Regions from separate parts of the Pseudomonas sp. Z8(2022) genome, predicted to be linked through region 3. Evidence: predicted binding sites of a transcription regulator. Region 3 holds the regulator's gene; each other region holds the start of a gene.

Region 1 (10,216 bases), 490 kb from region 3:
CCAGGCGCCGAGAGCCCCTGTCAGCAGGCCGGCAGCAAGCGAAAGGAATCCCAGTCTGCTGACCTTGCGCCCGTCGTGACGTTCGCCGCCGCGGGTCCACTGCCACCAGCCGTAGAGTTGCAGGGCGGCGAACAGCAGTTGCAGGAGCAGGTTGGAGTACAGGCGCCAGTCGTAGAACAGCCAGGCGTAAAGCAGCACCATGACCAGCCCGATGGGCCAGCACCAGGGATTCTGCCTGACGGTCAGCCAGACCGCGATGATGCCGAGCCCGGCAGCAATGAGTTCGAGCCAGGACATGCGGCGTCCTCAAAGAGAAAGGGGCTGGCGATTGTACTGATGTCGCCGGTTCAGCACACCAGGCTGTCGGCCTGCCGGTAGAGCATCAGCAACTTGCGGGTAATGGTCTGCTGGATGTCCTCACGCTCGAAGCTCGACAAGCGCTCCAGGCGCGCCAGTTGCAGGCGATGCAGGTGGATGTAGGGCATCTGTTGGTCGAACTCGCGCAGATCGCCCTTCATCAGTACGGGAAGGAACAGATCACCGATCTTCTTCTGGTTGCTGATGATCTGCGCCAGAGCCGGTTTGAATGGCATCGTCTTCGGGGCCGGCCCGCCGTCCTTGATCTGGGTGCTGAGCAGCAGACCGGGTTTGCCCTGCACCTTGCCCGGCAACACGCACAGACCGGTCTTGCGAATAGCCTGGCTGTCGATGCCGTGCAGGGTGTCGTGGAAAGCGTAGGGGTTGGGCAGCACCACCATCTTGCGTCCGAGGTCGGTGGGGAAGTGCAGGCTGTAGTTGGTGTACAGCTGCCCCACCGATTCGGAGTAAACGCACAGACGGTTCTCGAACAGCTTGATGAAGCGTTCAGCCAGCTCCCGCCGGGCCATGCTGTCCAGGTCCCAGATCAGGTCCTGGTTCTGTGGCCGACTGAAATCGACCTCCTGATGCTGCATGCTGCTCATGCGTGCCTCATACGCGGAACTGCCCGAGCAGACGATTGAGTTGGTCGGCCAACTGTTTCAGATGCTGACTGGCCGCGCTCGACTGTTCGGCAGCCTCGGCGGTGTTATGAGCCAGCACTGCGGTCTGCGTAACGTTCTGATTGATGTCTTCCACCACGTGCGACTGTTCCAGGGTGGCGCTGGCGATAGACGCGTTGAGCCCGGTCAGGTTACGCAGCGACTGGGCGATCTGGGCGAGGCTTTCGCCGGCCTGGCTGGCTTGCTCCACGGTCAGTTGAGAGGCGCGGCTACTTTCGTGGATGACTTTGACGGCCGCCTCGGAGTTGCCCTGCAGGCGCTCGATCATGCTCTGGATTTCGGCAGTGGACTGCTGTGTACGCTGGGCCAGAAGCCGCACCTCGTCCGCAACCACGGCAAACCCCCGGCCCTGTTCGCCAGCGCGCGCCGCTTCGATGGCTGCGTTGAGTGCGAGCAGGTTGGTCTGCTCGGCGATGGAGCGTATCACTTCCAGCACGCTGCCGATCTGCGTGCTTTCGCTGGCCAGCGACTGGATGACCTCTACGGCCTTGTCGATGGTGCCCGAGAGCTGGTCGATCTGGCGCAGGCTTGCTTCGATATTCTGCTGGCCCTGACTGGCCTGATCCTCAGCCGAATGCATTTCGCTGGAAGCGTGCTCGGCGTTCTTCGCCACGTCCTGGACGCCGTAGGTCACCTCATTGACAGCGGTAGCCACCAATTCCATCTGTTGCGCCTGTTGCTGGCTGTGGCGTTGCGCTTCACTGGAAATGTCGCCGAGTGTCCGCGCGGCCTGATCCAGCGAGCCGGCCGAATCGAGCATCTGCCGGATGACGTGGCGCAACTTCTCGGTAAAGGCGTTGAAATGCTTGGCCAGCGAGGTGAGTTCATCGCGGCCGTGGGCGTCCAGGTTGCGGGTCAGGTCGCCTTCGCCGCTGGCGATGTTGGCCATGGCGTCCACGGCGGCCTGTAGCGGCTGCACGATGCTGCGGGTGATCAGCACCACCAGTGCGGTAAGGAGGAGGGCGATCAACAGGCCGATGCTCATGGCTTTGATCGCCTGGGCCCTGAATTCCTCCTGCACGTCATCGACATAGACGCCGGAACCGATGATCCAGCCCCAGGGCTGGAACAGCTCGACGTAGGAAATCTTCGGTACGGGATCGCTGGCACCCGGCTTCGGCCAGCGGTAATCGACCTGGCCGGCGCCCTTGCTGCGGGTGATGGCGACCATCTCGTTGAACAGCGCCTTGCCATCCGGGTCCTTGAACCCCGAGAGATTCTGTCCCTCAAGCTTGACGTTCATCGGATGCATGAGCATGACGGGGGTCTGGTCGTTGATCCAGAAGTACTCCTGACCGTCGTAGCGCAGGCCGCGTATCGCTTCCATCGCCTGTTTCTGCGCGTCTTCGCGGCTCAGGGTGCCGGCGCTTTCCAGATCATGGAAGTATTTGAGGATACCTGCCGCACTCTGCACCACATGCTCGGTCTTCTCCGATTTGCTGAGGTAGAGGTCGGCATGGATCTGGCGCAGCATGTAGGTGCCTTGCAGGATCAGCGTCAGGATGGCCAGGGCCAGAATCAGCCACAGGCGGCGGCTGATGGGAAGACTGCGTAAGCTATTCATGGACGAATACCAGGATGTTGTAATTATCGACAACCGAGCGCCTCCAGGATGCGCGAGCCAATACTGTCACATTGAGGCGTTATTCACTCTAGTTGTCTGATAGCATTTCGGCAGCTGGGCGCAGAACCTGAACAAGCACTTGCCCAGCCCCACGCGAGGAACCTCCGCGGTGGGTTTGTGTCCCACGGCCGGGCCTATGTTCACGTTTCAGTTTTACGCGTAGGTGAGTCGCCGCGCTTTGGGGGATTTGATGGATATCTGGATGGCCTTTCAGGCCCTGATTCTGGGCACGGTGGAAGGCCTGACCGAGTTCTTGCCCATTTCCAGTACCGGGCATCTGATCGTGGTCGGTGACCTGCTGGGCTTCGAGGGGGAAAAGGCAACCGCATTCAAGATCATCATCCAGCTTGGCGCCATCCTGGCCGTCATCTGGGAATTTCGCGCGAAAGTGCTCGGCGTGGTAATGGGCTTGCCCAATGATCCGAAGGCCCAGCATTTCACCTTCAATCTGCTGCTGGCATTCATTCCGGCAGTCATCTTCGGTCTGGCCTTCGCCGATCTGATCGAACACTGGCTGTTCAATCCCATTACCGTTGCCATGGCACTGATCATCGGTGGTGGCGTCATGCTTTGGGCCGAGAAGCGTAATCATGCGATCAGGGCCGAAACGGTGGACGAGATGAACTGGAAGCTGGCGCTGAAGGTAGGCTTCGCCCAGTGTCTTGCGCTGATTCCCGGCACTTCGCGCTCGGGCGCCACCATTATCGGTGGCCTGGTATTCGGTCTGTCGCGCAAGGCCGCTACCGAGTTCTCCTTCTTCCTGGCCATGCCGACCATGGTGGCGGCCACGGTCTATTCGCTGATCAAGTACCGCGACATTCTGCAGATGAGCGATTTGCCGTTTTTCGCCGTCGGTTTCATCAGCACCTTCATCGTCGCGATGATCACCGTGCGTGCTTTGCTCAGATTCATCACCAATCACAGCTACGCAGTGTTCGCCTGGTACCGAATCGCTTTTGGTCTGCTGATTCTCGCCACCTGGCAATTGCACCTGATCGACTGGAGCACTGCGCAGCCGTGATCGATACCGAGCGCAAGGGGCGCCTGAAAAGCTGGGATGACGACAAGGGCTTCGGTTTCATCCAGCCGCAGGACGGTGGAGCCGAGGTTTTTGCACATATCTCCGTGATGCGCGGTGATCGCCGGCCGCAACTCGGTGACGAGGTGCTGTTCATCCAAGGGCGTGATCCTCGCGGCCGGCCGCGCGCCGAGCATATGCGTCTGGCGGGCGCGCTGAGTCTCGATCGCCAGGCGATCCGGCGAGAATCAAGGCGTCCGGAAAAGGCTGCTCCGGCCGCACGAAGGCCTCCTGCCAGGCCTGCGCAAAAGGCAGTAGCGCAAGGATCCATCCGGAATTTCTCCAGCAAGGCCGTGATATTCGCGCTGCTGTGCGCATTGCCGTTGCTCGGTGCCTTGCAACTGTTCGGCAAGGGGTTCTGGTGGCTGTTGCCGCTTTATCTGCTGGCCAGTCTGCTGAGCTTTGCCCAGTACTGGCTGGACAAGCGCAGCGCCCAGACTGGAAGTCGTCGTACGCCCGAAAACACCTTGCACCTGGTAGAGCTGGCCGGGGGATGGCCAGGCGCGCTGATTGCCCAGCAGACCTTCCGCCACAAGACGCGCAAGGCGTCCTATCAGGCGATTTTCTGGCTGATCGTCGCGGCTCATCAGGCGTTCTGGATCGATCTGCTGCTACTCGACGGCAGGTATGTAGCGCACTACATCCTGTCACTGACGGCGTAGCAGGACAGGCTGCGGAGGCACTGGCATTTACCCGAGGTAAACGACTATTTTTGGAGTCCGGAGTCCGCAGGGGAGGGACTCCGTCAGCCTGGCGAGAGCAGTATGCCAACGACAATAACAATGAAAAAAAGCAGGGCAGCCGGCGCGGGACAGCGCCTTGCGGCCTGTGTCCGAATCTTTGGCCTCGTCCTGTTGGGCTGGCTTTCCGTTTCCGCGCATGCTTCTGCCGTGGTGCACCTGGCCCTGGGCGGCACGCCCGAGTCAGTAGCCTATTCCCGCCTGCTGCTCGAGCAGGCTCTTGCCTTGGGGGAACATCGGGTCGTCGTGCAGGAGCTTGGCAATCTGCCGATGACGCGCCTGGAGCTCATGTTGCAGCGTGGGGACGTCAGTGCACTGATCCTGGGGCCTACAGCAGAGCGTGAGCGCCGGTTTCTGCCGGTTCGGGTGGATATGACCGACAATCTGGTCAACCAGCGCATCCTCTTCATTCCCAAGGGGAGGCAGGCGTTGTATGACTCGGTGCGGGGGCTGGAGGACTTTCGCCGTCTGCAGCTGGTGGCAGGCATGGGCTCGGCCTGGGCGGATCGGACCATCTGGGAAATGAACGGCCTGCCAGTGACGACTGTCGACGGGGACTGGAAACGGCTCTACCGCATGGTGGCCTCGCAGACGCGGCCGATCGACTATCTGCCTCGCGGCGCCCACGAGATGGCGAGTGAGTGGAGCCAGCATCCCGGCCTGGAAGTGGAGCGCAACCTGGTATTCAGCTACGCACAGGATCACATTCTCTACGTTTCACCGGCGCGCCCGGAGCTGCACCGGTTACTGCAGGAACTGTTGCCGCAGGCACAACGCAGCGGTCTGATCCGCCGCCTGGCCAGGGAACACTATCGTCAGGTCTTCGAGCCTCCAGTCAGCCTGCAGCAGCGACGGATCATTCACCTGGAGATGACCACCCCGCTATAGCAGCAGCCCCGGCTGCAGGCGTTTCGGCAGCCTGCGCACTACCAGCTGATGCGAGCGAGTCAGCAACTGGCGCAGTTCGTCGTCGCCCAGAGGCAGTTGTCGGCTGCTCATGCTGATCCAGTGTGCGCGGGCCAGATAGGGTGCAGGGCGAATGCCCGGGCGGTCGACATAGCCGAGGAACAGGTCGTCATCGACCTTGAAGGCCAGATCCTCGCCGACGAAGTGGAGAATGGCGAACATCTTGTTGCCTGCCACCGAAAACACCCGATTGCTCCCCCATTTGATGTCTTCGCGAGCGCCAGGCAAGGCGAGACAAAAGGCGCTGATCTGATCCGTTGTCATGAATGTCTCCTTGAAGGTCTGCAGCGCAGTCTAGTGTGCGCTGCGCCAATAGGCTGCTGCGTTCTGTTATCTGGCGGGGCGGTTTCCACTGGGATAGCGTTCCTGCCCAAGCCGAGGACGGTGCACGTCAGACCGAATTGCCAGCAATTCATGGCTTTTCGGCATCATGTATGGCTGTCCTGTAGACTCCGCGTCCCGTGATCATCCGCGAGCTGGCGCCATCTGCTGCCGGTCGATACCCCCATGAAAGCCCGTAGCCGCTTCTGGTTCATCCTCTGTCTGCTGTTCAGTCTGTCGGTATCGGCCATGCCGGCCTGGGCTGGTGCTCGGCTGCTCGACGCTGCAGGCGAGAACCAGTGGCCACTGGCCCTGACCACCCATGTCGGTTTGCTGGAAGATCCTTCGCGGACGCTGACACTGGCGGATGTCAGTTCCCCCGGGTTCGCCGGGCGATTTCACTTCGAGCAGGCCGACAGTGCCTCCTTCGCCCTGGGTTTTACCCGCTCGGCCTACTGGTTTCGTCTGGATATCGGCAACTCCGGCGAGCAGCCAGTGAGCCGTTTGTTGGTGGTGGACAATCCACGCATTTCCTTTGTCGATGCCTTCGTGCCGGACGGGCAGGGTGGTCATCACAGCTGGTTCACCGGGGCGGACCGGCCGCAGAGCGCCAAGGCGTACAGCAACCGCAACTTCGTCTTCCCGCTGCACCTGCCGGCCCACTCGCGCCAGGTGATCTACGTTCGGGTCGAATCGAGCATCGGCCTGCTGGTACCACTGAAACTCTGGTCGGTGGAGGCGTTTCATGCCTACGAGCGCGAGGACTACATGGCACGTGCCGGCTACATGGGCATTGCCGTGGCGATGATGCTGTTCAACCTGATGCTGTTCATTGCGCTGCGTGACCGCCTCTACCTGCTCTACGTGATCTTTGTGCTGTGTGCCGTCTGCGCACTGACGGTCAAGAACGGCATGGCGCCGGACTGGACATTGTTCGGCCTGCCGCTCAACTCCAACGTGGCGTACTACTCGGGCGCATCGCTCGCGCTGAGCGGGATGCTGCTGTTTATGCGCCGCATGTTGCAGACCTCACACCTACTGCCGCGAACCGACCGCTGGTTGTTGGCGCTGGTGGCCATATATCTGGTTTCACCACTGATCTATGCCAACATCCTGCCGCAGGTCTCACGTATGGCCATCGTGGTCAATCTGCTCACGGCGCTGATAATGATGGGGGTGGGTCTGGTCTGTGCCTTCAAGCGTCAACGCAGTGCCTACTTCTTCCTCGCAGCCTTTGGCCTGCTGATTCTCGGCGGTGCCACCACCACCCTGCGAGCCCTGGGCATCTTGCCGACCAACGCATTCACCGAAGACGGCCTGCAGATCGGCTCGTCACTGGAGATGCTGCTGCTGGCCTTCGCCCTGGCCGATCGCATCAACGTCATGCGTCAGGAAAAACTCCAGGCCCAGGCCTGTCTGCTGCAAACCCAGACGCAGCTGGTGGAAACCCTGCAACGCTCCGAGCGTGACCTCGAGGACCGTGTCGCGGCCCGGACCGCAGAGCTGCAGGTGCTCAACAGCCGCCTGGAAGTTCTCAGCCTGACCGATGCCCTGACCGGACTGGCCAACCGTCGGCATTTCGATGAGGTGCTGGCCAGGGAGTGGAAACGTGCCCAGCGTCTCGGCGAGCCCCTGGCCCTGGCTGTGGTGGATGTCGACTGGTTCAAGGCCTACAACGACCATTATGGCCACCCGGCCGGCGACGCCTGCCTGCAGCAGGTGGCGAACATCCTGAAGTCAACCATCAGCCGTTCCACCGACCTGGCGGCGCGTTACGGCGGCGAGGAGTTCGTATTTCTCGCACCAGCCACGGGGCTGCCTGGCGCACGGAGCATGGCCGAGAAGCTGGTGAGCACCGTGGCTGGGCTGGAACTGGCGCACGCTGCATCGCCTCTGGGCCATATCAGTATCAGCGTAGGGGTAGCGGTAATGCAGGGCGAAACTGCTGGCGCTGCGCAAGTCCTACTGCAACGCGCCGATGCAGCCCTGTACCAGGCCAAGAGCCGGGGGCGTAACCAGGTGGTATGCGATGGGCAGGTATAAAAAAGCCCCAGGGTGTCGACCCCAGGGCCAAGGGCGGTCGGCAGGGCTACCGACCAGGGGAGAGCAGGTTCAGGCCTGTGGCTGCCAACCACCACCGAGCGCCTTGTAGATCGCGACGATGCCGCTGTACAGCTCGACTTCGGCCGAAGCCTGGGCATCCTCCGCAGCCAGACGCTCGCGTTCGGCGTCCAGCAGCACGAGAAAGTCCACCGTGCCTTCGCGATAGCGAATCGCCGCCTGCTCGGCAGCCGCGCGGCTGGCTTCGGCCTGGCGCACCAGGGAAACCAGACGCTGCTGACGTTTGGCGTAGTCGCTGAAGGCGTTTTCAGATTCCTCCAGTGCCAGCAGCACCTGCTGCTCGTACTGCGCCAGGGCACCGTCGGCCTCGGCTTCGGCGCCGCGCAGACGGGCGCGCACGCTACCCAGATCGAAGGCTGCCCAGCTGATGCTCGGTGCCACACCCCAGGCGCGTGCCGCCGAGGCGCCCAGCTGCGAGCCACGACCAGCGGTGAAACCGAGAAAACCGGAGAGGCTGACGCGCGGGAACAGGTCTGCGGTCGCCACACCTACGTCTGCCGTCGCTGCCGCCAGTTGCCTCTCGGCTGCCTGGATATCCGGACGGCGACGCAGCAGTTCCGCCGGGTTGCCGATCGGCAGCGCCTTGGCGATCACCGGCAAGGGCCGTGGCGCCAGGTCCACCTGCAACTGCTCCGGCCGCTGGCCGAGCAGGGTGGCGATGCGGTTCTGCGCCCGTACCTGCTGCGCCTGCAGTTGTGGCAGGCTGGCTTCGGTGGCCGCGAGACGGGCATCGGCGCGCAGTACATCGAGCTCGGTGCCGACACCGGCATCACGCAACTGCTCGGTGATGGCGCGCGAGTCCTGCTGATTCTTCAGGTTCTCGCGGGCGATGCTTTCGCGCAATTGCGCGCCGCGCAGGGTGCCGTAGGCATCGACCAGTTCGGCAATCAGGCTGACCTGTAGCTGGTAGTAATCCGCCTCGGCCACTTCGATGCGCGCTTCGCTGGCTTCCAGCTGGCGCTGGATGCGGCCGAACAGATCCACTTCCCAGGCCATGTCCAGACCCAGGTCATAACGCTCCTGACGGATGCGCTGGTCCGTGGTCGGCGGTTGCTGAGCTTTGCCGAATTCGCCACTGGCGCGGCTGGTGACGGTGGGGAAACTGTCGTTGGCGACGTCGTCACGAATGGCGCGTGCGGCACGCAGGCGGCTGAATGCGACGCGCAACTCGCGGTTGTCCTGCAGCGAGCGCTGCACCAGCTGGTTCAGCGTCGGGTCGTCGAACTGCTGCCACCAGGCCGCTTCGAAACGGCTGCGGTCGTAGTCGGCCGCTTCCAGCGCGGCAATGCGCGCTGGCTCGGTAACAGGCGCTCGGTAGTCCGGGCCGACGGCGCAGGCCGACAGCGTCAGGGTCAGGAGAGCGGGGGCAAAGGCTTTCATGCATGCGACTCCTGCAGACGGGCGGTTTTAGGGGCTTCGCGTTTCTCCACGAAGCCACGGATCAGAACGTAGAACACTGGCGTCAGCAGCAGGCCGAAGAAGGTCACGCCGATCATCCCGGAGAACACCGCCACACCCATGGCATGGCGCATCTCGGCACCGGCACCACTCGAAAGAACCAGCGGTACCACGCCCATGATGAAGGCGATGGAGGTCATCAGAATCGGGCGCAGGCGCAGGCGGCAGGCCTCCAGCACCGCGGCGACACGATCCATGCCTTCCTCCTGTTTGTCCTTGGCGAACTCCACCAGCAGGATGGCGTTCTTGCAGGCCAGGCCCACCAGTACGATCAGGCCGATCTGGGTGAAGATGTTGTTGTCGATGCCGGCCATGATCACCCCGGTAATGGCGGCTAGCAGCACGGTCGGCACGATCAGGATCACCGCCAGCGGCAGGCTCCAGCTCTCGTACTGGGCGGCCAGCACGAGGAAGGCCAGCAGCACGCAGAGCGGGAAGATGAAGATCGCGGTATTGCCGGCGAGGATCTGCTGGTAGGTCAGATCGGTCCACTCGAAGGTCATGCCGATCGGCAGTTCCTCATTGAGCAACCTGGCGATGGCGGCCTCCGCCTGGCCCGAGCTGTAGCCCGGCGCGGCAGCACCGTTGATCTCGGCGGTGAGGAAACCGTTGTAGTGCATCACCCGGTCCGGGCCGGCGCTGTCGTCGACCTTGACGAAGGTCGACAGCGGTACCATCTCGCCACGGTTGTTGCGTACCTTGAGCTGGCCGATCTGCTCCGGCTCCAGGCGGAACTGCTGGTCGGCCTGGACGTTGACCTGATAGGTACGGCCGAAGCGGTTGAAGTCGTTGGCATACAGCGAGCCCAGGTACACCTGCAGGGTGTCGAAGATGTCGCTGATGGCCACGCCATGGGTCTTGGCCTTTT
Region 2 (10,216 bases), 2.1 Mb from region 3:
GCGTTGCGTGCCGAGTTCCTCAGCGTGGCCCAGGAACTGAATGTCGACATCGCCTTCCAGCGTGACTCGGTGTTCCGCCGCAATCGCCGTCTGGCGGTATTCGACATGGACTCGACGCTGATCGAAGCCGAGGTGATCGACGAGCTGGCCAAGGCCGCCGGTGTCGGTGAGCAGGTCGCCGAAATCACCGAGCGGGCCATGCGCGGCGAGCTGGATTTTCGTGCCAGCTTCAAGGAGCGCCTGGGCCTGCTGCAGGGCCTGTCCGAGGACGTGCTGGAAGAGATCGGTGCGTCGCTGCGCCTGACCGAAGGGGCCGAGGTGCTGTTCGCCGAACTCAAGCGCCTGGGCTACAAGACCGCGATTCTCTCCGGCGGCTTTACCTATTTCGCCAGGCAGCTGCAGGCCAGGCTGGGTATCGACTACGTATTCGCCAACGAACTGCAGATCGAGAACGGCAAGGTTACCGGGGTGGCTGTCGAGCCCATCGTCGATGCTCAGCGCAAGGCCGATCTGCTGCGCGAGCTGGCGCAGAAGGAGGGCCTGCAGCTGGAGCAGACCATCGCGGTCGGCGACGGCGCCAACGACCTGCCGATGCTTGGCCTGGCCGGCCTCGGTGTGGCCTTCCGCGCCAAACCGCTGGTCAAGCAATCCGCCAAGCAGGCGATCTCCACCCTGGGGCTGGACGGCATTCTTTATCTGCTGGGCTTTCGTGATCGCGAGGGGCAGGAATAAGCGTCGCGTTCTTTCGGAAATGAAAAAGCCGCCTGTTCAGGCGGCTTTTTCGTTGTTGCGAGCTTATTCGTCACCGGCCGAGAAGTCGTAGTCCATCGACTGGCTCGGGCCCTGCAGGTAGTAACCCTGAATGAAATTGACCCCGGCCTGCCACAGCGTAGCCAGCACGCTGGCGCTTTCGACGAAGGGTACGATGGTCAGCTTGGCCTGGGCGTGCAGACTGCTGAGCAGGGTTTTCAGCGCTTCCTGATTTTCCGCGTTGCTCAGGTCCTGGGTGAACGAACCGTCGACCTTGACGAAGTCCACCTGTAGGTGCTTGAGCGTGTTGAACGGGTTCAGGGCGCAGCCGAACTGGCTCAGGGCGACCTTGCAGTGCAATTCCGCCAGGCCCTGGGTCAGCGCCTTGGCCTGTTTCAGGTAGGTGATGGCATCCGGCTCGCTGAACTGGAACACCAGCGAGTCCGAAGGCAGACGGGCTGCCTTGAGCGCCACGCTGAGCCAGGGCAGCAGAGTCTGATCCTGCAGGCTGGAGCTGGACAGATGCACGAACAGGCGGGTGTTGTGACCCTTGGAACGGTGGTCGGCGAGCAGCTTGATCGAGTTGAGGATCACCCAGCGGTCGATCTTCTCGCCCAGTCCGGCATCCTTGGCGGCAGAGAGGAACTGCCCTGGCGGCACTTCCTCGCCCTGCGGGTTGAGCATGCGCAGCAGCACTTCGTAGTGCTCGTTGGCATCGCCACGCAGGCTGATGATCGGCTGGAACAGCAGGCGGAAGGAATTGTTCTCCAGCGCCTGCTGCACCATGGCCAGCAGGTTGCCGCGGCTGGCGGCTGCGGCCAGTTCGTCTGCCGGGTTGAACAGCTTGATGGCGTTGCCGTCGCTGAGCTCGTCGGCGCAGCGATGCGCACGGTCGATGACTTCCTGTGCCTTGGCGGTTTTCTCGCTGAGGCCGGCCACGCCGATCGACAGGGTGGTCTGCACGGTACGGCCGCTGACGTCGAACAGGTGGCCTTCGATCTTTTTCAGCAGGGACGTCAGGCTGGCCTGGCACTGCTCGGGTGTCTGTCCCGGTAGCAGCGCGGCGAACACGTCGTCACCGAAACGGGCCAGCTGGGTCTCCGCGGGGAAGTGCGCGCGCAGCAGCCCGGCCAGGTCGGTCAGCAACAGGTCGATGCCGGCCAGGCCGATTTCGCCCTGCATGCTGGCGTAGCGGTCGACGCGAATGTACGCCAGGGTCGAGGGCTGACCGGTACTGACGGCGCGTTCGGCTGCGTTGTCCATCAGTTCGAGGAAATGGTTGCGATTGAACAGGCCGGTGACCAGGTCCTGGCTGCTGATTTCACGCAGTTTCTCTTCCAGCTCGGCATTGGAGGTTTCCGCGCGGATCACCACCTGAATGCAGGGTTCGCCGTCGTAGGTGGCGGGTGAGAAACTCATCTGCGCGGCAAAGCTGCTGCCGTCCGCGCGTACGCCCTGGCAGTTCAGCTCGGCATGGCCTTCGGCACTTTGATAGTTCTTCAGGAAGTCCTTGAAGGCTGCGTGGTCGGCGCTGGCGATCAGGTCGATCATCGGCATGCCTTCGAGCTCTTCACCATCTTCGTAGCGGAACAGCTCCAGGTACGCACGGTTGGCATAGATATGCATGCCGTCGTGGACGTAGGTGATGGCGTCCACCGAACTCTCGAGCAGCAGCTGGCAGCGTTTTTCCGCTTCCCGCAATGCGACTTCGGCGGCACGACGGGCACGGCGCTCTTCCAGGTTGGCCAGTTCACGCTTGGCGACCAGCACCAGGCGTTCGTCCTCGCCTTGTGGCAGGGCGTCCTGCGCGCCAAACAGCAGGGCTTCGGTGATGATCTCGGAATCGTTGTCTTCGACCAGCTGGATGACCGGGATGTCCTTGGCCTGGCGGCGGATGGCGGTAATCGCTTCGCTGGGGTCGAGGCACTCGCTGCTCGGCGCGCAGATCAGCAGATCCCAGGTCTGTTGCAGGGTTTCAGCCAGGTCATCGCTGGAGGTCAGGCGATGCACGCGAGTGGCGTGCCCGGCGTTGCGGAACAGACTGACCAGGCGCTCTGCTTCGTTCTGCGAATCTTCAAGAATCAGCAGGCGGATGGTTTTTTTTTCGATAGCCATGATAGAGGGTCATTACCGCGCCGAACGGACGCGAAAAGGCGACAAATGGTGAATTCGCCGGAGCCTACAGCGACTTCCAGAGGGAGTCAAAATCTTCCTCCCCGGCGGGCTTGTGGCTTTGCGACGCTGTGACCGGTGTCCCGGCTGTGCTCTCCTCCACGCCCAGGCGATGGTATTCGAACTGGCTGAAGCTGCCGGTGCTGACCTGTTTGCGAGTAAGCACCGCACGGTGTTCTTCGCCCTGGTCGTTGATCAGCACCTTGCTGCCTTCCTGAAACGGCAGACGTGGCGTGAGCAGGCTGGCGGGACGGGAAATGGCGCCGATCTCCGGCAGCAGCAGGGCGCGCAGATACTGACTGCCCTGTTCGCCCTTGCGCAGCAGTTGCAGGCCACAGGGGCGAGCATGTGGCGCGATCAGTTCGATGCCCATTTGTGTTCCGCCGCCGCGAACCTGACGAATCCAGCGCACGATGGCCACGCTCCAGCCCTGGCCGGCGGCGTCCTGAACACCCAGCAACTCGCCGGCCTGCAGCTGACCGGGCACCTCCTTGGCCCAGGACAGGCAGTAGCCGCCGGGGCTGTGGTTGACGATGGCCAGCGAGAAGGTTGGATAGTTCTCGCCATTGTTCCGGGGCTGCGCCTGCTCGCCGTTGCTGACCTTGGTGTACTGAATTTCCTCGAAATGAATTTCGTCAGCGGCGTTGCGCTGGGCGTCGAAGGCGTTGGACCAGATATCGGGCTCTCCGCTGGCCGGTTTGAATACCGCTGCGCCGGTTTCCACGGGGCGCTTGAGTACTTCGCCGAATGAGCGGTTGCCGGAGAGAAAGAAGTGCAGGGCGGTCATGCCTATGCACAGGGTCAGGCTGCCTTGGCCCGACGTCCGGTGGAAGGTCCGCTCGGCTATGTCGCCCCAGGCGGCCGCTACGTGCTGCAGCAGATCGAGGCTGATGCCGTCCGGAACCACCAGGCGCGACTTGCTGCGTTCGGCCTCGGGCAGTTCGAGGTATTCCTTGATGGCCTCGACCAGTGGCTGTGTGTCGATGCCCAGCAGGTTGTGCAGTTCGCCGCTCTGATACAGCGATCTGTAGCGCGGCGGGCCGTCAACCTGTGGCGCCAGCACGAACAGGCTGTCGGGATCATCGCCTGTCTGCAGCCTGACCAGCGTGCTCCATGGCTCCAGCGCTTCGGCCAGACGCGCAATGCCGTTCTGGCGCATCTGGTTGGTGCGCGCACAGCCGAGTAGCAGCGCCGTCACGTAGGTCTGTTCGGTGCTCAGGCCCGGGGTGTGGCGCGCCAGCGGGTCACGAATGACCTGCCGCTGCAGGCGCTGCTCGCAGGCGATCTGATAAAGCTGGTGCAGTTCCAGCCAGAGCCCCTCGGGTACCGGGCAGTAGAGCTGGCTGGCGCGAATCAGCGGGCTGCACAGGCTGTGGCTGGCGCGTTGCAGGGAAACGGCGAGGAGCTGGTCGCGCTCCTTGCCGCTGCGGGCAATGATGCCGGTAATGATCAGCTTGTAACCGACCGCCAGATGGTTCTGCAGGGCCTGGCAGAGGTTGGCGACCTTGCGTGGACGCTCGTCGAGAACGATGGCCTGGTTGAGAAAGTGGTGCTGCAGGTGCTGGCAGACGAAGCTGACCTCGGGGCGCAGCAGTTCCAGCAGTTGCAGGCGGTTTTCCGGAGGAGTGAGGAATTGGTTGAGTTCCACCAGACTCTGATACAGCTGCCGGGCGGTTTCACCGATATTCGCCTTGGGCAGTCCTGCAATCCAGCGTTTGAGATCGCGGGGGCTGCCGTCGCAGAAGGTCAGGGTCTGCTTGCTCGGCGTGGGAACTCGCAACAGTTGAAGATGGGTACTCTGGTTGTCCATCAAACTCGGATACTCCGGCCACGCAATAGCGAGCGGCTCTAGCAATAGTCTTTCGAACTCTAGCAGCATCTGCCTGTACTGGCAGCCCGTTCGCCTGGACGGTCTGCCTTGCCAGAGTACGGAACCATGACCGAACGGTCGAGAAGCAGAGGCCTTTTCTCAGCTTCTCAGCGGCTCAGTTCTGGGCATTGCCCAGCAGCTGACCCATGCGCACTGCACTGCCGGCGCACAGCTCTTCGGCCCATTGCACCTGGTTCGGGCCGAACAGCACGATGGCGGTGGAACCCAGTTTGAAACGGCCCATTTCGGCGCCCTTGGCCAGCTCGATTGGCTCGCGTGCCTGCGCGTCGTAACGCGTGCTCTTCAGCTCGCGCTTGGGCGGGGTTACCAGGCCGGCCCATACCGTCTCGATGCTGGCGACGATCATGGCGCCCACCAGTACCACCGCCATCGGGCCGCGCTCGGTGTCGAACAGGCAGACCACACGCTCGTTACGGGCGAACAGCTCCGGCACGTTTTCCGCCGTGGTCTGGTTGACCGAGAACAGGCGGCCCGGCACGTAGACCATCTCTTTCAGTGTGCCGGCCAGCGGCATATGGACGCGGTGATAGTCCTTCGGCGAAAGGTACACGGTGGCGAACTGGCCGCCCATGAAGGGGGCTGCGCGCTCGGCGTCGCCGCCGAGCAGTTCGACCGCGCTGAAACTGTGGCCCTTGGCCTGGAAGATGCGGCCATGCTCGATGGCACCGAGCTGGCTGATCGCACCATCGGCCGGACTGAGAATGGCGCCGGGGGTTTCATCCAGCGGACGCGCGCCTGCTTTCAGGGCGCGGGTGAAGAAGGCGTTGAAGTGCTCGAAGGCACGCAGGTCTTCATTCTGTGCTTCGCTCATGTTGACCTGGTACTGCTTGGCGAACCACGAGATCAGCGGATTCTTCAGCCAGGCGATGCGGCATTCGGCAACGCAGCCGATCAGGCGCGACAGCAGGTGGTGAGGCAGCAGGTACTGGCTGAGAATGAAGAGGCGTTGTTTCATCGGGTTTCCTTGATGGTTCTGCGCCTGCGCAGCCTGGCTGCGCAAGGTGCGATTGACGGTCTGCGAACTCAGCGTTCGATGGGCGTGTCGGGCAGGTTGCCCCATTCCGACCAGGAACCGGCATAGGCCTTCACGCGCGGATAACCGAGCGCCTTGGCCACCACGTAGCTGAAGCCGGAGCGGCGATGGGTCTGGCAGTGAGTGATCACTTCCTTGTCCGGTGTAATGCCCAGGCCTTCGAGAACCTCGGCAATGTCGGTGCGAATGCGCATGCCGCGTTGCGGGTCCATGCCCGCGGTCCACTCGAAATGGATGGCGCCGGGAATGTGCCCGCCGCGTGCTGAACTCAGCTTCTCGCCACGGTATTCGTCTGCGCCGCGCACGTCCCAGATGGCCAGGTCGGGTGCGTCCAGGCGTGCTTGCAGATAGTCGCGCGTGGCGGTAGGCGCGTCGTTCAGCGTCAGTGTCACTTCGCTGCGGGCCACTGTGGGGACATCCTGGCTCAGCGGCAGATCGTCACTGATCCAGGCTTGCAGGCCGCCGTTCAGGAAGTGGTAACGCTGATGGCCGATCACGTCGAGCAGCCAGATGAAACGGCCGGCCCAGGGGCCGCCTTCATCGTCGTAGACCACGTATGTAGCTTCGGGGCTGTGGCCGATATCCGCGAACAGCGCTTCGAGCTGCGCTCGCTCCGGGAGCAGGCCGGGAGCGGGCGGCTGGCCCCGTTGCGTGCGTTTGGCATCCACCCAGCGCGCACCGGGGATGTGGCCGGCGGCATAACGCGCCGCGCTGCTGAGATCGAGTAGGATCAGCCCGGGAGCATCCAGGCGTGCCGCCAGCTCGGATGGCTCGATCACCAGAGGTAGATTGTCGAAGGCGGACATGACGGCCTCCTTGTATGAAAAAGAGGTCGATTGTAGCGGAAACGCAGCTGTTCAGCGCCCGCGTCTGGAAAAGCAGCCAAGTGCACGTTCGATGCACTGCACCGTCCTGCCAAAGGCCTGCAGGCTGACATCATTGAGCGGTTGCCCGTCCTGGTCGGCCACGACCAGCATCACCACTCGGCCATTGCTCGCAAGCGAACGCAGCAGCAGATGCTCGCTGGGGAACAGTGCCTTGAGAGTGCCTGGCAGCAGGGCGGAGAACTGCGCCATATTGGCGGGCGTAAGGCGCAACTGGCCGGGTTCGCTGAGCAGGCGTTTCAGGACCTGACTCTGCGCCGGGTCGAGACTGATGCTCGCTGCACTGGCATCGAGACCGGCCTGCTGCTGGGCCAGCAGGCGGGTGTGATGGCGGTCGGCGAGCAGCAGCAGGACACGTTTCAGGCCGCAGGCTTGCAAGGCGTCGCGGGCGCATGCGGTCAGTTGCGGCACGTTGGCGAAGCTGCTGGGCTCGGCCAGCAGGCGCGCGCAATGCTGCCGCCAGGTAGTAAGGTCATCACGTTTCGGGGGCGGTGCCGCGATCACGGCTGGTTTCAGGCGCTGGGCGTCCCACGGCCAGATCAGCGCCTGGGCCGGATGCCAGAGCGCAGTGTCGTGAATCAGGCGTGCGCTGCTGACGGCATGCTGGTGTACTTCCTGCTGTAGGTCGCTCAAGGGCACTTGCAGGTAGAGGCCGGTAAGGCGCTGCCAGCGCAGGCAATGCGCAGTCCCCCAGGCATGGTGAGCCGACACCGCGAGGCCGTTGGCCAGCAGCACGCAGTTGCTTGGCTGGGTGAGCCAGTGGCGCAGGGGGGCATCCTCGTCGAGCATCTGTTGCTGATGCAGCGGTTGCTCGTTAACGCGAGCAATATGCAGCGCTTTCACCAGTTTGCGTCGGTCGCTCTCCAGCAGACGATAGCCGCGCACGATCCATTCCGGCAGGCGCCAACGCTCGGCCAGTGCCAGGCACAGCTGAATCAGGCTGATGCCGAGCAGTTCCTTCTCCACTGCAGCCGGTTGCTCTCCCTTGAGCAGCACGCGTTGCTCCCAGGCCTCGAGCAGATGCGGATGGGCGCACAGCAGCGGCCAGATCGGTGCGAGAAACAGCAGACTGCAGCCATGCACTTCGTTCCACAGGCGTGCCAGCCGTGCGCCGAACAGGCCGCGAGCCTGCTGGCTGGCGTGCTGGCTGATCAGCAGAATCTGGCGGAACGCCAGGGGGATTTCGTCTTCCCGCAGCGAGGGTGCCTGGTTGAGCAGCGTTTCGCAGCGGCTCAGGCCCAGTCGCGCCAGGGCCGTATCGATGCTTTCGGCAGGATCGCTGAGGATGTTGCTCGCCTGGTTGGCTTCGCGCAGCACCTGCAGGGCAAAAGACGGGCTCGACTCGATGACCTCGGCAATTTCGCGCCAGGTGCGATGGTTGTCACCCAGAGTACGGCGTATGCGTGCATGTTGCTGCTGCTCGATTGGCAGTGGCAGCTTGCCCAGTTGTTGTACCCAGGCGTCTAGCGTGCGTGGCAGAGACTTGGACGTCGACATATTGGCTCGAGTCGAACTGGCTTTTGACCATAAGTGGCTATAGTCTGGCGTATAAGTTCCGATAAATAGAAGGGTTGTTTTGAGCAACCCGTCCTCTGGGCTCTGCAAGCGTTTTCTTCATGGCAAAAATCATAGGCATCATCGTCGTCCTCGGCAGCGTGTTCGGTGGATTCATGCTTTCGGGTGGGAAACTGATGGCGTTGGTCCATCCCTTCGAAGTTTTGATCATTGGTGGTGCAGCGCTTGGCGCGTTTCTGCAGGCCAATCCGGGCAGCATGTTCATGACCGTGTTCAAGAAGTCCTTGAGCATGTTCGGCAGCCGCTTCACCCATACCTATTACCTCGAAGTGCTCAAGCTGCTTTACGAGATTCTCAACAAGAGTCGTCGCGAGGGCATGATGGCCATCGAGGCCGACGTCGAGGAGCCCGGCGCCAGCCCGATCTTCAGCAAGTACCCGGGGGTACTGAAGGACGCGCGCATGACGGCGTTCATCTGTGACTACCTGCGCATCATGTCCTCCGGCAACATGGCTCCGCACGAGCTGGAAGGGTTGTTCGACATGGAACTGGCCAGTCTCAGGGAGGAACTGGAACACCCAGGGCATTCAGTGGCCAAGGTCGCTGACGGCATGCCGGCCATGGGTATCGTCGCGGCGGTTCTGGGGATCGTCGTTACCATGTCGATCCTGGCTGAAGCGGACAACGCACAGATCGGTGAGAAGGTCGGTACGGCGCTGGTCGGTACCTTCCTCGGTATTCTCGCTTCCTACGGTTTCTTCGGCCCGCTTTCCGGTGCCTTGGAGCATGACGCCAAGGAAGAGCTGAACCTTTACGAGGCAATCAAGGCGACGCTGGTCGCTTCCGCCTCCGGCATGCCGCCGTCCCTGGCTGTCGAGTTCGGGCGCAAGGTGCTGTATCCGGCGCACCGCCCGAGCTTCAGCGAGCTCGAGCAGGCCATGCGCGGCAACTAAGCCATGGAAAATAACCAACCCATCATCGTCAAGCGGGTCAAGAAGACCGCAGGCGGGCACCATGGTGGTGCCTGGAAGATCGCCTTCGCCGACTTCGCCACCGCCATGATGGCGTTCTTCCTGGTGATGTGGCTGATGTCGTCGGCCACGCCGGAACAGAAACGGGCGATTTCCGGTTATTTCCAGGACCCCATCGGTTTCACCGAGAGTGCCAGTCCCTACGCCATCGACCTGGGCGGTACACCGACGCCGGCGCCGGAGCGCACGCTCAATCCGGATGTGACCGATACCCCGGAGAGCCAGCCGGATGAGATAGACGTCAGCACCGATCAGATCGAAACCCTGGCTGACAAGCTGGAGCGGGAACGCCTTGAGCTGCTGCTGCAGGAGCTGCAGAACAAGGTCGAGGAAAACCCCGAACTGCAGCGCTTCAAGGATCAGATTCTGTTCGAGATCACTCAGGATGGCCTGCGCATCCAGATCATGGATGCCGAGAATCGCCCGATGTTTGCCCTCGGCAGCGCCAACCTGCAGCCGTATTTCGAGGACATCCTGCTGGCCATGGCCGACACCATTCGCGCGGTGCCGAACAAGATCAGTGTCAGCGGTCATACCGATGCCAAGCCATTCTCGGGGCAGGGGGAATTCGGCAACTGGGAGCTGTCAGCCAATCGCGCCAATGCCGCTAGGCGGACGCTGGTCGCCGGCGGATACCCCGACGAGCAGGTGGCGCGGGTGGTCGGTTATGCCTCGTCGGCACTGTTCGATCGCGAGGACCCGTTCAATCCGGTCAACCGCCGTATCGATATCGTCGTGCTGACCAAGAAGGCACAGCGTGCGATCGAGGGTGAACAGGGCGCAGAAGGCGAGCCGGTACAGAAACCGGCTCCTGCCGCGCCGTCAGGGGCGCCCGCCGAGGCGCTGCCGGCCGATCAGTTGCGTGAGCGACTGAATATCTTCGAGAGTGGCAGCAGCCCGTTCGAACAGCTGAACAATCAGTAATCGTCCTGCGGCAGGC
Region 3 (10,216 bases):
TCATGCCATCGGTGCATATCCGCGACAACCTCGACCTGGCGCCCAATGCCTATCGCCTGACGCTGATGGGCGTCAGCGTCGCCGAGGCCGAGGTCTACCCCGACCGTGAGTTGGCGATCAATCCCGGGCAGGTATTCGGCCCGCTCAACGGCATCGCCGCCAAGGATCCGGCGTTTGGGCTGGAGGCGGTGTGGATCGACCCGACTCAGCGTGACCAGGCGCAATCGCTCGGTTACACCGTGGTCGACGCCAGTACCGTGGTCGCCACTCATCTCAACCAGATCCTGCACAAGCATGCCCATGAGCTGCTGGGGCACGAGGAAGTGCAGCAGCTCATGCAGTTGCTGGCCAAGAGCTCGCCGAAGCTGGCCGAAGAGCTGGTACCCGGGCTGGTTTCGCTGTCGACCCTGCTCAAGGTGCTGCAGGCATTGCTGCAGGAACAGGTGCCGGTACGGGATATCCGCACCATCGCCGAGGCCATCGCCAACGTCGCGCCCAAGAGTCAAGATCCCGCCGCTATGGTCGCTGCCGTTCGCGTGTCGCTGGCCCGTGCAATCGTGCAAAGCATTGTGGGACTAGAGCCGGAGCTGCCTGTCATCACGCTTGAGCCAAGGTTGGAACAGATTTTGCTGAACAGTCTGCAGAAGGCCGGTCAGGGTAGCGAGGATGGCATCCTCCTCGAACCGGGCATGGCCGAGAAGCTGCAGCGATCCCTGGTGGAAGCGGCGCAGCGCCAGGAAATGCTCGGCAAGCCGGTGATTCTGCTGGTGGCCGGGCCGGTTCGGGCGATGCTGTCGCGCTTCGCGCGGCTGGCGGTACCCAGCATGCACGTGCTGGCGTACCAGGAAATTCCGGACAACAAGCAGGTCACCATAGTCGCTACGGTCGGCCAGAACTGAGGTAGAGGGTCATGCAGGTCAAACGTTTCTTCGCCGCCGATATGCGGACCGCCATGAAACTGGTGCGTGACGAACTGGGCGCTGACGCCTCGATCATCGGCAACCGCCGTGTCGCCGGTGGCGTCGAGCTGACTGCCGCCCTGGATTACCAGGCGCCGACGCCGGTCCGCCCGAACCCGGCGCTTGAGGCCGAACTGCGCAAGACTCAGGCGCGCATCGTCAGCGCCCAGGCAGAGCTGGCCACCCGCTCCGAACAGGACGCCGGCAAGGACCGTCAGCTGTTCGCCAATGAATCGCTGCTGGCGCCCGAGCTCCCGGTAACGCCAGTCAAGCCGCAGCGCCCGGTCGAGGTCGCAGCGTCGGCCGCGCCGGCGGTCGACCCGCGCGCGCTGGATGCCATGCGCTTCGAACTGCATGGTCTGCGCGAGCTGATCGAGGTGCAGCTGGGCTCCATCGCCTGGGGACAGTTGCAGAATCGCCGTCCGCAGCAGGCCAATCTGTGGCGCCGTCTGCAGCGCATGGGGCTATCCGCCGAGCTGTCGCAGGCATTGCTGGGCAAGGTCGCCGGTGTGGCCGAGCCACGTCAGGCCTGGCGCATGCTTCTGGCGCACCTGGCTCACGCGATCAAGACGCCCAAGGTCGAGCCTCTGGAAGAGGGTGGGGTAATTGCTCTGGTCGGTCCGGCCGGCATGGGCAAGACCACCACGCTGGCCAAGCTGGCCGCGCGCTATGTGCTTAAGTACGGGGCGCAACAGGTCGCTCTGGTGAGTATGGACAGCTTCCGTATTGGCGCACAGGAGCAACTCAAGACTTTGGGGCGTATCCTTGGTGTATCGGTGACGCAGATCGATCCGGGTCAGTCTCTGCTGCAGGCCCTGGCGCCGCTGGCCAAGAAGCGCGTGGTGCTGATCGATACTGCCGGGCTGCCGGGCAATGATCCGGCCCTGCGTCTGCAACTGGAAAGCCTCGCCTCGGCACGCATCAAGGCGAAAAATTATCTGGTTCTGGCTGCAACAAGTCAGAGTCAAGTGCTCAAGGCGGCCTACCATAGTTACAAGCGCTGCGGCCTCGCAGGCTGCATACTGACGAAACTGGATGAAGCCGCGAGCCTGGGCGAGGTTTTGGGTCTGGCTATAGGCCATCAACTGCCGGTAGCCTATGTGACGGACGGCCCGCGGATTCCTGACGATCTGCAGGTACCGCGCAGTCATCAGCTGGTCAGCCGTGCGGTAGGCCTGCAGGCTGCCGAGGAGCCGAGTGAGGATGCCATGGCGCAGATGTTCGCCGGCCTCTACCACAGCCCGGCGCAGCGAGCCGGTTGAAGCGGCGAGAATGTTGCACCCTCTGGCGCATATGGCGCGGGAGTGAACGGCCTGATGGCCAAGTCGAAGTTAGACAAGGTGTAAAGAAAACATGGGTATGCATCCCGTACAGGTGATCGCGGTGACCGGCGGCAAGGGTGGCGTCGGCAAGACCAATGTGTCGGTGAATCTGTCCATGGCCCTGGCCGATCTCGGTCGTCGGGTGATGTTGATGGATGCCGACCTGGGGCTGGCCAATGTCGACGTGTTGCTGGGGTTGACGCCCAAGCGCACGCTGGCCGATGTCATTGCAGGTGAATGCGATCTGCGCGATGTCCTGCTGCAGGGACCGGGTGGCATTCGCATCGTGCCGGCCGCATCCGGCACGCAGAGCATGGTCAGCCTCACGCCGATGCAGCATGCCGGTCTGATTCAGGCTTTCAGCGATATCAGTGAAAACCTCGATGTGCTGGTGATCGATACCGCCGCCGGCATCGGCGATGCAGTGGTCAGTTTCGTGCGCGCCGCGCAGGAAATCCTTGTGGTGGTGTGCGATGAGCCCACTTCGATCACCGATGCCTATGCGTTGATCAAACTGCTCAATCGTGACCACGGCATCAGCCGCTTCCGCGTCCTGGCCAACATGGCCCACAGCCCGCAGGAAGGGCGCAATCTCTTTGCTAAGCTGACCAAAGTGACCGATCGCTTCCTCGATGTCGCCCTGCAGTACGTCGGTGCCGTGCCCTACGATGAGTGCGTGCGCAAGGCCGTGCAGAAGCAGCGCGCAGTCTATGAAGCCTTCCCGCGATCCAAATGCGCGCTGGCGTTCAAGGCGATAGCTCAGAAAGTTGACACCTGGCCGCTGCCGGCCAATCCCCGCGGCCATCTGGAGTTTTTCGTCGAGCGTCTGGTACAGCAACCGACTGCAGACTCGGCCGTATGACAGCAGCCTCTGGACTTCGTATGTATAACAAGGCTCAGGCGCAGGACTCCCAGCATCAGCTGATCGAGCGTTACGCTCCGTTGGTCAAGCGCATCGCCTACCACCTGCTGGCGCGCCTGCCTGCCAGCGTGCAGGTCGATGATCTGATCCAGGCCGGCATGATCGGCCTGCTCGAAGCCTCGCGCAAATACGACGCCGGCAAGGGTGCCAGTTTCGAGACATTCGCCGGTATTCGTATCCGTGGCTCCATGCTCGACGAGGTGCGCAAGGGGGATTGGGCGCCGCGTTCGGTGCACCGCAACAGCCGTATGGTGAGCGACGCCATTCGTGCCGTCGAAGCAAGAACAGGACGCGACGCTAAAGATCACGAGGTTGCGGCCGAACTCCAATTGAGTCTGGAAGATTACTACGGCATTCTTGGCGACACTTTGGGCAGCCGCCTGTTCAGTTTCGACGACCTGTTACAGGACGGCGAGCATGGCGGGCTGCACGAAGACGCCACGCACACCCACCTCGAACCTTCGCGGGACCTCGAAGACGAACGCTTCCAGGCGGCCTTGGCCGATGCCATCGCCGGCTTGCCGGAGCGCGAACGTCTGGTGCTGGCGCTGTATTACGATGAAGAACTGAACTTGAAGGAAATCGGTGAAGTGCTGGGGGTTAGCGAGTCGCGCGTGAGCCAGTTGCACAGCCAGTGCGCGGCGCGTTTGCGCTCGCGGCTGAGTGAATGGCGCGCCAATTGAAGCGGCGTACTCGCAGGCAGAAACGGTTTCACGATTAAAGGACGTAGTTGCAAGCGCAATACGTTTGGGACTGTACGGAGGTCGACTTGGACAAGAACATGAAAATCCTCATCGTTGACGATTTCTCGACGATGCGACGGATCATCAAGAACCTCTTGCGGGACTTGGGTTTCACCAACACCGCGGAAGCCGACGACGGCACCTCGGCTTTGCCGATGCTGCAAAGCGGCAGCTTCGACTTTCTGGTGACCGACTGGAACATGCCCGGCATGACCGGTATCGACCTGCTGCGTGCCGTGCGTGCCGATGAGCGCCTCAAGCACCTGCCGGTGCTGATGGTGACCGCCGAAGCCAAGCGCGATCAGATCATTGAGGCGGCCCAGGCCGGCGTGAATGGCTACGTGGTCAAACCCTTCACCGCTCAGGTGCTGAAGGAAAAGATCGAGAAGATCTTCGAGCGGGTTAACGGCTGATGCCGGCCGCGAGGGTGCTATGGAACACGATGACTCTACGATGGGTGACCTTGAGTCGACCCTGAAAAGCAACGCCCGCGATCTGGTCGACAGTCTCGAACAAGGTAACTTCGGCGCCGCGGTGCAACTGATCAACGAGCTCAACAAGGTCCGCGACCGCGGGCTGTATCACGAAGTCGGCAAGCTGACCCGTGAGTTGCACAACGCCATCGTCAACTTTCAGCTTGACGCGCGCATGCCCCATGCTCAGGAACTTTCGCAGATCGCCGACGCGACCGAGCGCCTGAACTATGTCGTGACCATGACCGAGAGGGCCGCCAATCGCACCATGGATCTGGTCGAGCAGAGCGCGCCGCTGGTCAACGACATGAGCGACGAGGCGCAGAGTCTGAGCGTCGAGTGGGGTCGTTTCATGCGCCGCGAAATTGACGCCGATGGCTTCCGTGAGCTTGCCAAGCGAGTCGAGCTGTTCCTGGCCCGTAGCGAACGGGATGGCGCCAAGCTCTCAGGTTATCTAAACGACATTCTGCTGGCACAGGACTACCAGGACCTCACCGGTCAGGTGATCAAGCGAGTCACCCAGTTGGTGACCGAAGTGGAAAGCAACCTGCTCAAGCTGATGTTGATGGCGAGTCAGGTCGATCGTTTTGCCGGTATTCAGCACGACCACGAAGTGTTGCGCAAAGAGCAGGAAAAATTAAAAGAGCCGTCGCGGGGTGAAGGTCCGCAGATTCATGCCGATAAGCGTGATGACGTCGCCTCCAGTCAGGACGATGTCGACGACCTGCTGTCCAGTCTAGGGTTCTAAGGAGCACACAATATGAGCTTCGGCGCCGATGAAGAGATTCTCCAGGATTTCCTGGTAGAGGCCGGCGAGATTCTCGAACAGTTGTCCGAACAGTTGGTCGAGCTGGAAAGCCGACCGGACGACATGAACCTGCTCAACGCCATCTTTCGCGGTTTCCATACCGTCAAGGGTGGTGCAGGCTTCCTCCAGCTCAACGAGCTGGTGGAGTGCTGCCATATCGCCGAAAACGTCTTCGACATCCTGCGCAAGGGTGAGCGTCGCGTCGATTCGGAACTGATGGATGTGGTGCTCGAGGCTCTTGATGCTGTGAACGGGATGTTCGGCGAGGTGCGTGAGCGCCGCGAGCCGACCCCTGCCTCGCCCGAACTGCTGGCCGCGCTGTCTCGCCTGGCCGAACCGGGTGGCAGCGAAGCGCCTGCCGCACCCGTGCAGCAGACCGCACCGGAGCCCGAGCCGGAACCTGTGGCCGCTGCTGCACCTGTTTCCTCTGGCGACATCACCGACAGCGAATTCGAACAACTGCTCGACGCGCTGGGTGAGGCGCCGTCTGCCGAAGCGAGCGCGCAAGGCAACACCGCTAGCGACGAAATTACCGACGACGAGTTCGAGTCGCTGCTCGATCAGCTGCATGGCAAGGGGCAGTTCACCGGCACGGTCGAGGCGCCTGTGGCTGCCGCTTCGGCTTCGCCTGCGGCGGCTGCACCAGCCAGCGATGAAATCACCGACGATGAGTTCGAAGCCCTGCTCGATCAGCTGCATGGCAAGGGCCAGTTCTCGGGCGCGGCCGAAGCCGCTGCACCAGCCGCCCCGGCGGCAACGCCGGCAGCGGCCAGCGATGAAATCACCGACGACGAGTTCGAGTCGCTGCTCGATCAGCTGCACGGCAAGGGCAAGTTCGTGCCGCCTAGCGAGCCGGCGCCGGCAGCCGCGGTAGATCCTGTTGTCACGCCCAAGGCCGCTGCGCCGGCTGCCAAGCCTGCTGCGGCCAAGACCAAGGCCGAGCCAGCTGCTTCCCGTCCTGCCGCTCCGGCCCCGGCTGCCGACAAGGCACCTGCGGCAAGTGAGGCAGAAACCACCGTACGGGTCGATACAGCACGCCTCGACGAGATCATGAACATGGTCGGCGAGCTGGTGCTGGTGCGTAACCGCCTGGTTCGCCTGGGCCTCAACAGCGGCGACGAGGCCATGGCCAAGGCCGTGTCGAACCTCGACGTGGTGACGGCCGACCTGCAGACCTCGGTGATGAAGACGCGCATGCAGCCGATCAAGAAGGTCTTCGGCCGCTTCCCACGTCTGGTGCGCGACCTGGCGCGCAACCTGAAGAAGGAAATCAACCTCGAGCTGGTGGGTGAGGAAACCGACCTCGACAAGAACCTGGTCGAGGCGCTGGCCGATCCGCTGGTGCACCTGGTGCGCAACGCCGTCGACCATGGCGTGGAAACCCCGGAAGAGCGCGAGAAGGCCGGCAAGGCCCGTGCCGGTCGTGTGGTGCTGTCGGCCGAGCAGGAAGGCGACCACATCCTGCTGACCATCAGCGACGACGGCAAGGGCATGGACGCCGATGTGCTGCGTGCCAAGGCCGTGGAGAAAGGCCTGCTGGACAAGGATGCGGCTGACCGCCTCAACGAGTTCGAGTGCTACAACCTGATCTTTGCCCCGGGCTTCTCGACCAAGACCGAGATTTCCGACGTGTCTGGCCGTGGCGTCGGCATGGACGTAGTCAAGACCAAGATTTCCCAGCTCAACGGCACGGTCAACGTGTTCTCGCAGAAGGGCCAGGGTTCGAAGATCGTCATCAAGGTGCCGCTGACTCTGGCGATCATGCCGACGCTGATGGTGATGCTGGAGAATCAGGCCTTCGCCTTCCCGCTGGTCAACGTCAACGAGATCTTTCACCTCGACCTGTCGCGTACCAACGTCGTCGATGGTCAGGAAGTAGTGATCGTGCGCGACAAGGCGTTGCCGCTGTTCTACCTCAAGCGCTGGCTGGTGCCGCAGGCATTCCAGGAGGGGCAGGGTGAAGGCCATGTGGTGATCCTCACCGTTGGCAGCCAACGCATCGGCTTTGTCGTCGATCAATTGGTCGGGCAGGAAGAAGTGGTAATCAAGCCGCTGGGCAAGATGCTGCAAGGCACGCCCGGGATGTCTGGTGCCACGATCACTGGCGACGGACGCATCGCATTGATTCTCGACGTACCGAGCATGCTCAAGCGCTACGCTCGACGGTTCTGATGTTTCGCGGCGAGGGCCATGGTGTCGCGCCGTCTAGGAGTGTGTATGGCTGTTAAGGTTCTGGTGGTGGACGACTCCGGTTTCTTCCGCCGGCGCGTTTCAGAAATCCTGTCTGCTGACCCCAGCATTCAGGTCGTAGGCACGGCCACCAACGGGCGGGAAGCCATCGATCAGGCGTTGGCGCTCAAGCCCGACGTGATCACCATGGATTACGAGATGCCGATGATGGACGGCATCACTGCGGTCCGAAACATCATGCAGCGTTGCCCGACGCCGGTACTGATGTTCTCCTCGCTGACCCATGAAGGCGCCCGTGTGACTCTCGACGCACTGGACGCCGGCGCCGTGGATTTCCTGCCGAAGAACTTCGAGGACATCTCGCGCAACCCCGAGAAGGTCAAGCAGATGCTGTGCGAGAAGGTGCACAGCATCGCGCGCAGCAACCGCCGTTTCAGCTCGGCTGCAGTGGCTCCGGCGCCGACTGCGGCGAATCCGAGCACGGCGCCGAGTAGTCGTCCGGCCGTTTCGACACGACCTGCTGCGCCGGCTCCTGCTGCGCCTGCACGTTCCGCGTCAGCGCCTGGCGGCGGAGCAGCGATATCGCCTGCGCCCAGGCGCAAGGCCTACAAGCTGGTGGCGATCGGCACCTCCACCGGTGGGCCGGTAGCGCTGCAGCGTGTGTTGACTCAATTGCCAGCCAATTTCCCGGCACCCCTGGTGCTGATCCAGCACATGCCGGCCGCTTTCACCAAGGCCTTCGCCGAACGTCTGGACAAGCTGTGTCGTATTCAGGTCAAGGAAGCCGAGGATGGCGATATCCTGCGTCCCGGTCTGGCGCTGCTGGCGCCTGGCGGCAAGCAGATGATGGTCGACTCGCGCGGTGTGGTGAAGATCCTGCCGGGTGACGAGCGCCTCAACTACAAGCCCTGTGTTGATATCACCTTCGGTTCCGCGGCCAAATCCTATGGCGACAGGGTCCTTGCCGTGGTGCTGACCGGCATGGGCGCCGACGGTCGCGAGGGCGCGCGGATGCTCAAGCAGGTCGGCAGTCAGGTCTGGGCACAGGACGAGGCCAGTTGTGTCATCTACGGCATGCCCATGGCGGTGGTCAAAGCCAACCTGGCCGATGCGGTCTATGGCCTCGATGACATCGGTCGACACCTGACCGAGGCCTGCCAGTGACGAAGATCAACTCGGGAACATGCGCATGGATGTACTGAGCCTCATTGGCGTCATCCTGGCGTTCGTTGCCATTCTGGGCGGCAACTATCTGGAAGGCGGCAACGCCGGGGCGTTGCTCAACGGCCCGGCGGCGTTGATCGTCATTGGTGGTACGCTGGGGGCCGCCTTCCTGCAGACGCCCATGCCGGTGTTCAAGCGTGCCGTGGGCACCCTGCGCTGGATCTTCTTTCCGCCGCGTATCGATCTGATCGGTGGCATCAATCGGGTGGTCGGCTGGAGCATGGTGGCGCGCAAGGAAGGTCTGCTGGGACTTGAGGCCGTGGCCGATGCCGAGCCGGATCCTTATGCGCGCAAAGGCCTGCAATTGCTGGTCGATGGTGCCGAGCCCGAATCCATTCGCAGCATTCTGGAAGTCGATCTCTATACCCAGGAAGCGCGCGACATCCAGGCTGCCAAGGTATTCGAGAGCATGGGTGGCTATGCGCCGACCATCGGCATCATCGGTGCGGTGATGGGCCTCATTCATGTGATGGGCAACCTGGCCGATCCGAGCATGCTCGGCAGCGGCATTGCCGTGGCGTTCGTGGCTACCATCTACGGCGTCGGTTTTGCCAACCTGTTGCTGTTGCCGGCGGGCAACAAGCTCAAGTCCATCGCGCTGCGCCAGTCGCGCTACCGCGAGATGCTCCTCGAGGGCATCCTGTCCATCGCCGAAGGGGAGAACCCGCGCTCCATCGAACTGAAGCTGCAAGGCTTCATGGACTGATGGAGGCATGGCATGGCGCGCAGGCGGCAACATGAAGAGCACGAGAATCACGAGCGCTGGCTGGTGTCCTATGCGGACTTCATCACCTTACTCTTCGCCTTCTTCGTGGTGATGTACTCGATCTCTTCGATCAACGAAGGCAAGTACAAGATCCTTTCGGAGTCGCTGACCGGCGTGTTCAATCAGCCGGATCGCTCGATCAAGCCGATTCCGGTTGGTGAGGAACGGCCGCGTACCAGCGAGCCCGACAGCACGGCGATGGACGACCCGAGTTCCGACTCGACCCTGCAGAGCATCGCCTCCAGCGTGCGTGAAGCCTTCGGCGATCTGATCCAGAGCGATCAGCTGAGCGTACGCGGCAACGAAATGTGGGTGGAGCTCGAGCTCAGCTCCAGTCTGCTGTTTCCCAGCGGCGACGCGATTCCGAACAACCAGGCATTCGAGATCATCGAGAAGGTCGCCAAGATTCTGGCGCCCTACGAGAACCCGATCAGGGTCGAAGGGTTTACCGATAACCTGCCGATCCAGACTGCCCAGTACCCGACCAACTGGGAACTGTCTTCAGCACGTGCGTCGAGCATCGTGCGTATGCTGGCCATGGATGGCGTAGACCCTTCGCGTCTGGCCGCTGTCGGCTACGGTGAATTCCAGCCGGTGGCCGACAATGCCACGGCCGAGGGCAGGGGACGAAACCGTCGGGTTGTGCTGGTGATTTCGCGCAACCTCGACACGCGACGTGGCGCCGACAGTGCCGCTACCCGGCAGCCCGAGGCTGGCACGCAACCTGCACCGGCGTCTGCGTCAGGGGTTCCGCAGTCGTGAGCCGTCAAATCCCAGTCGCATGCTGTGTGCTTGCGACAGCCATTCTC

What was found. The regulator FliA, encoded in region 3, starts transcription of late flagellar genes. The targets are predictions, from matches to a motif close to CTAAAGTTTNNNNNNNNNNNGCCGNTAA.
Region 1: OEG79_RS10360 (methyl-accepting chemotaxis protein) is a predicted target of FliA. The motif match lies at 2,709-2,736, and genes of this name have one in related genera.
Region 2: motA (flagellar motor stator protein MotA) is a predicted target of FliA. The motif match lies at 8,265-8,292, and genes of this name have one in related genera.

The regions. Positions count from the first base shown of each region.
Region 1 is NZ_CP107549.1:2,181,271-2,191,486, forward strand. It holds gene pnuC (nicotinamide riboside transporter PnuC) at 1-297, opposite strand, end outside; gene OEG79_RS10355 (hypothetical protein) at 348-962, opposite strand; gene OEG79_RS10360 (methyl-accepting chemotaxis protein) at 970-2,604, opposite strand; gene OEG79_RS10365 (undecaprenyl-diphosphate phosphatase) at 2,855-3,685, shown strand; gene OEG79_RS10370 (cold shock and DUF1294 domain-containing protein) at 3,682-4,404, shown strand; gene OEG79_RS10375 (hypothetical protein) at 4,597-5,370, shown strand; gene OEG79_RS10380 (MmcQ/YjbR family DNA-binding protein) at 5,365-5,712, opposite strand; gene OEG79_RS10385 (diguanylate cyclase) at 5,956-7,812, shown strand; gene OEG79_RS10390 (efflux transporter outer membrane subunit) at 7,882-9,270, opposite strand; gene OEG79_RS10395 (efflux RND transporter permease subunit) at 9,267-10,216, opposite strand, start outside.
Region 2 is NZ_CP107549.1:3,815,960-3,826,175, reverse strand. It holds gene serB (phosphoserine phosphatase SerB) at 1-732, shown strand, start outside; gene OEG79_RS18220 (EAL domain-containing protein) at 796-2,865, opposite strand; gene OEG79_RS18215 (molecular chaperone) at 2,930-4,732, opposite strand; gene asd (archaetidylserine decarboxylase) at 4,908-5,768, opposite strand; gene OEG79_RS18205 (rhodanese-like domain-containing protein) at 5,837-6,652, opposite strand; gene OEG79_RS18200 (HDOD domain-containing protein) at 6,704-8,227, opposite strand; gene motA (flagellar motor stator protein MotA) at 8,347-9,198, shown strand; gene motB (flagellar motor protein MotB) at 9,202-10,200, shown strand; gene rsgA (small ribosomal subunit biogenesis GTPase RsgA) at 10,194-10,216, opposite strand, start outside.
Region 3 is NZ_CP107549.1:1,691,140-1,701,355, forward strand. It holds gene flhA (flagellar biosynthesis protein FlhA) at 1-899, shown strand, start outside; gene flhF (flagellar biosynthesis protein FlhF) at 911-2,221, shown strand; gene fleN (flagellar synthesis regulator FleN) at 2,313-3,143, shown strand; gene fliA (RNA polymerase sigma factor FliA) at 3,140-3,886, shown strand; gene OEG79_RS08055 (chemotaxis response regulator CheY) at 3,985-4,359, shown strand; gene OEG79_RS08060 (protein phosphatase CheZ) at 4,379-5,167, shown strand; gene OEG79_RS08065 (chemotaxis protein CheA) at 5,180-7,399, shown strand; gene OEG79_RS08070 (protein-glutamate methylesterase/protein-glutamine glutaminase) at 7,445-8,581, shown strand; gene OEG79_RS08075 (flagellar motor protein) at 8,607-9,347, shown strand; gene motD (flagellar motor protein MotD) at 9,360-10,169, shown strand.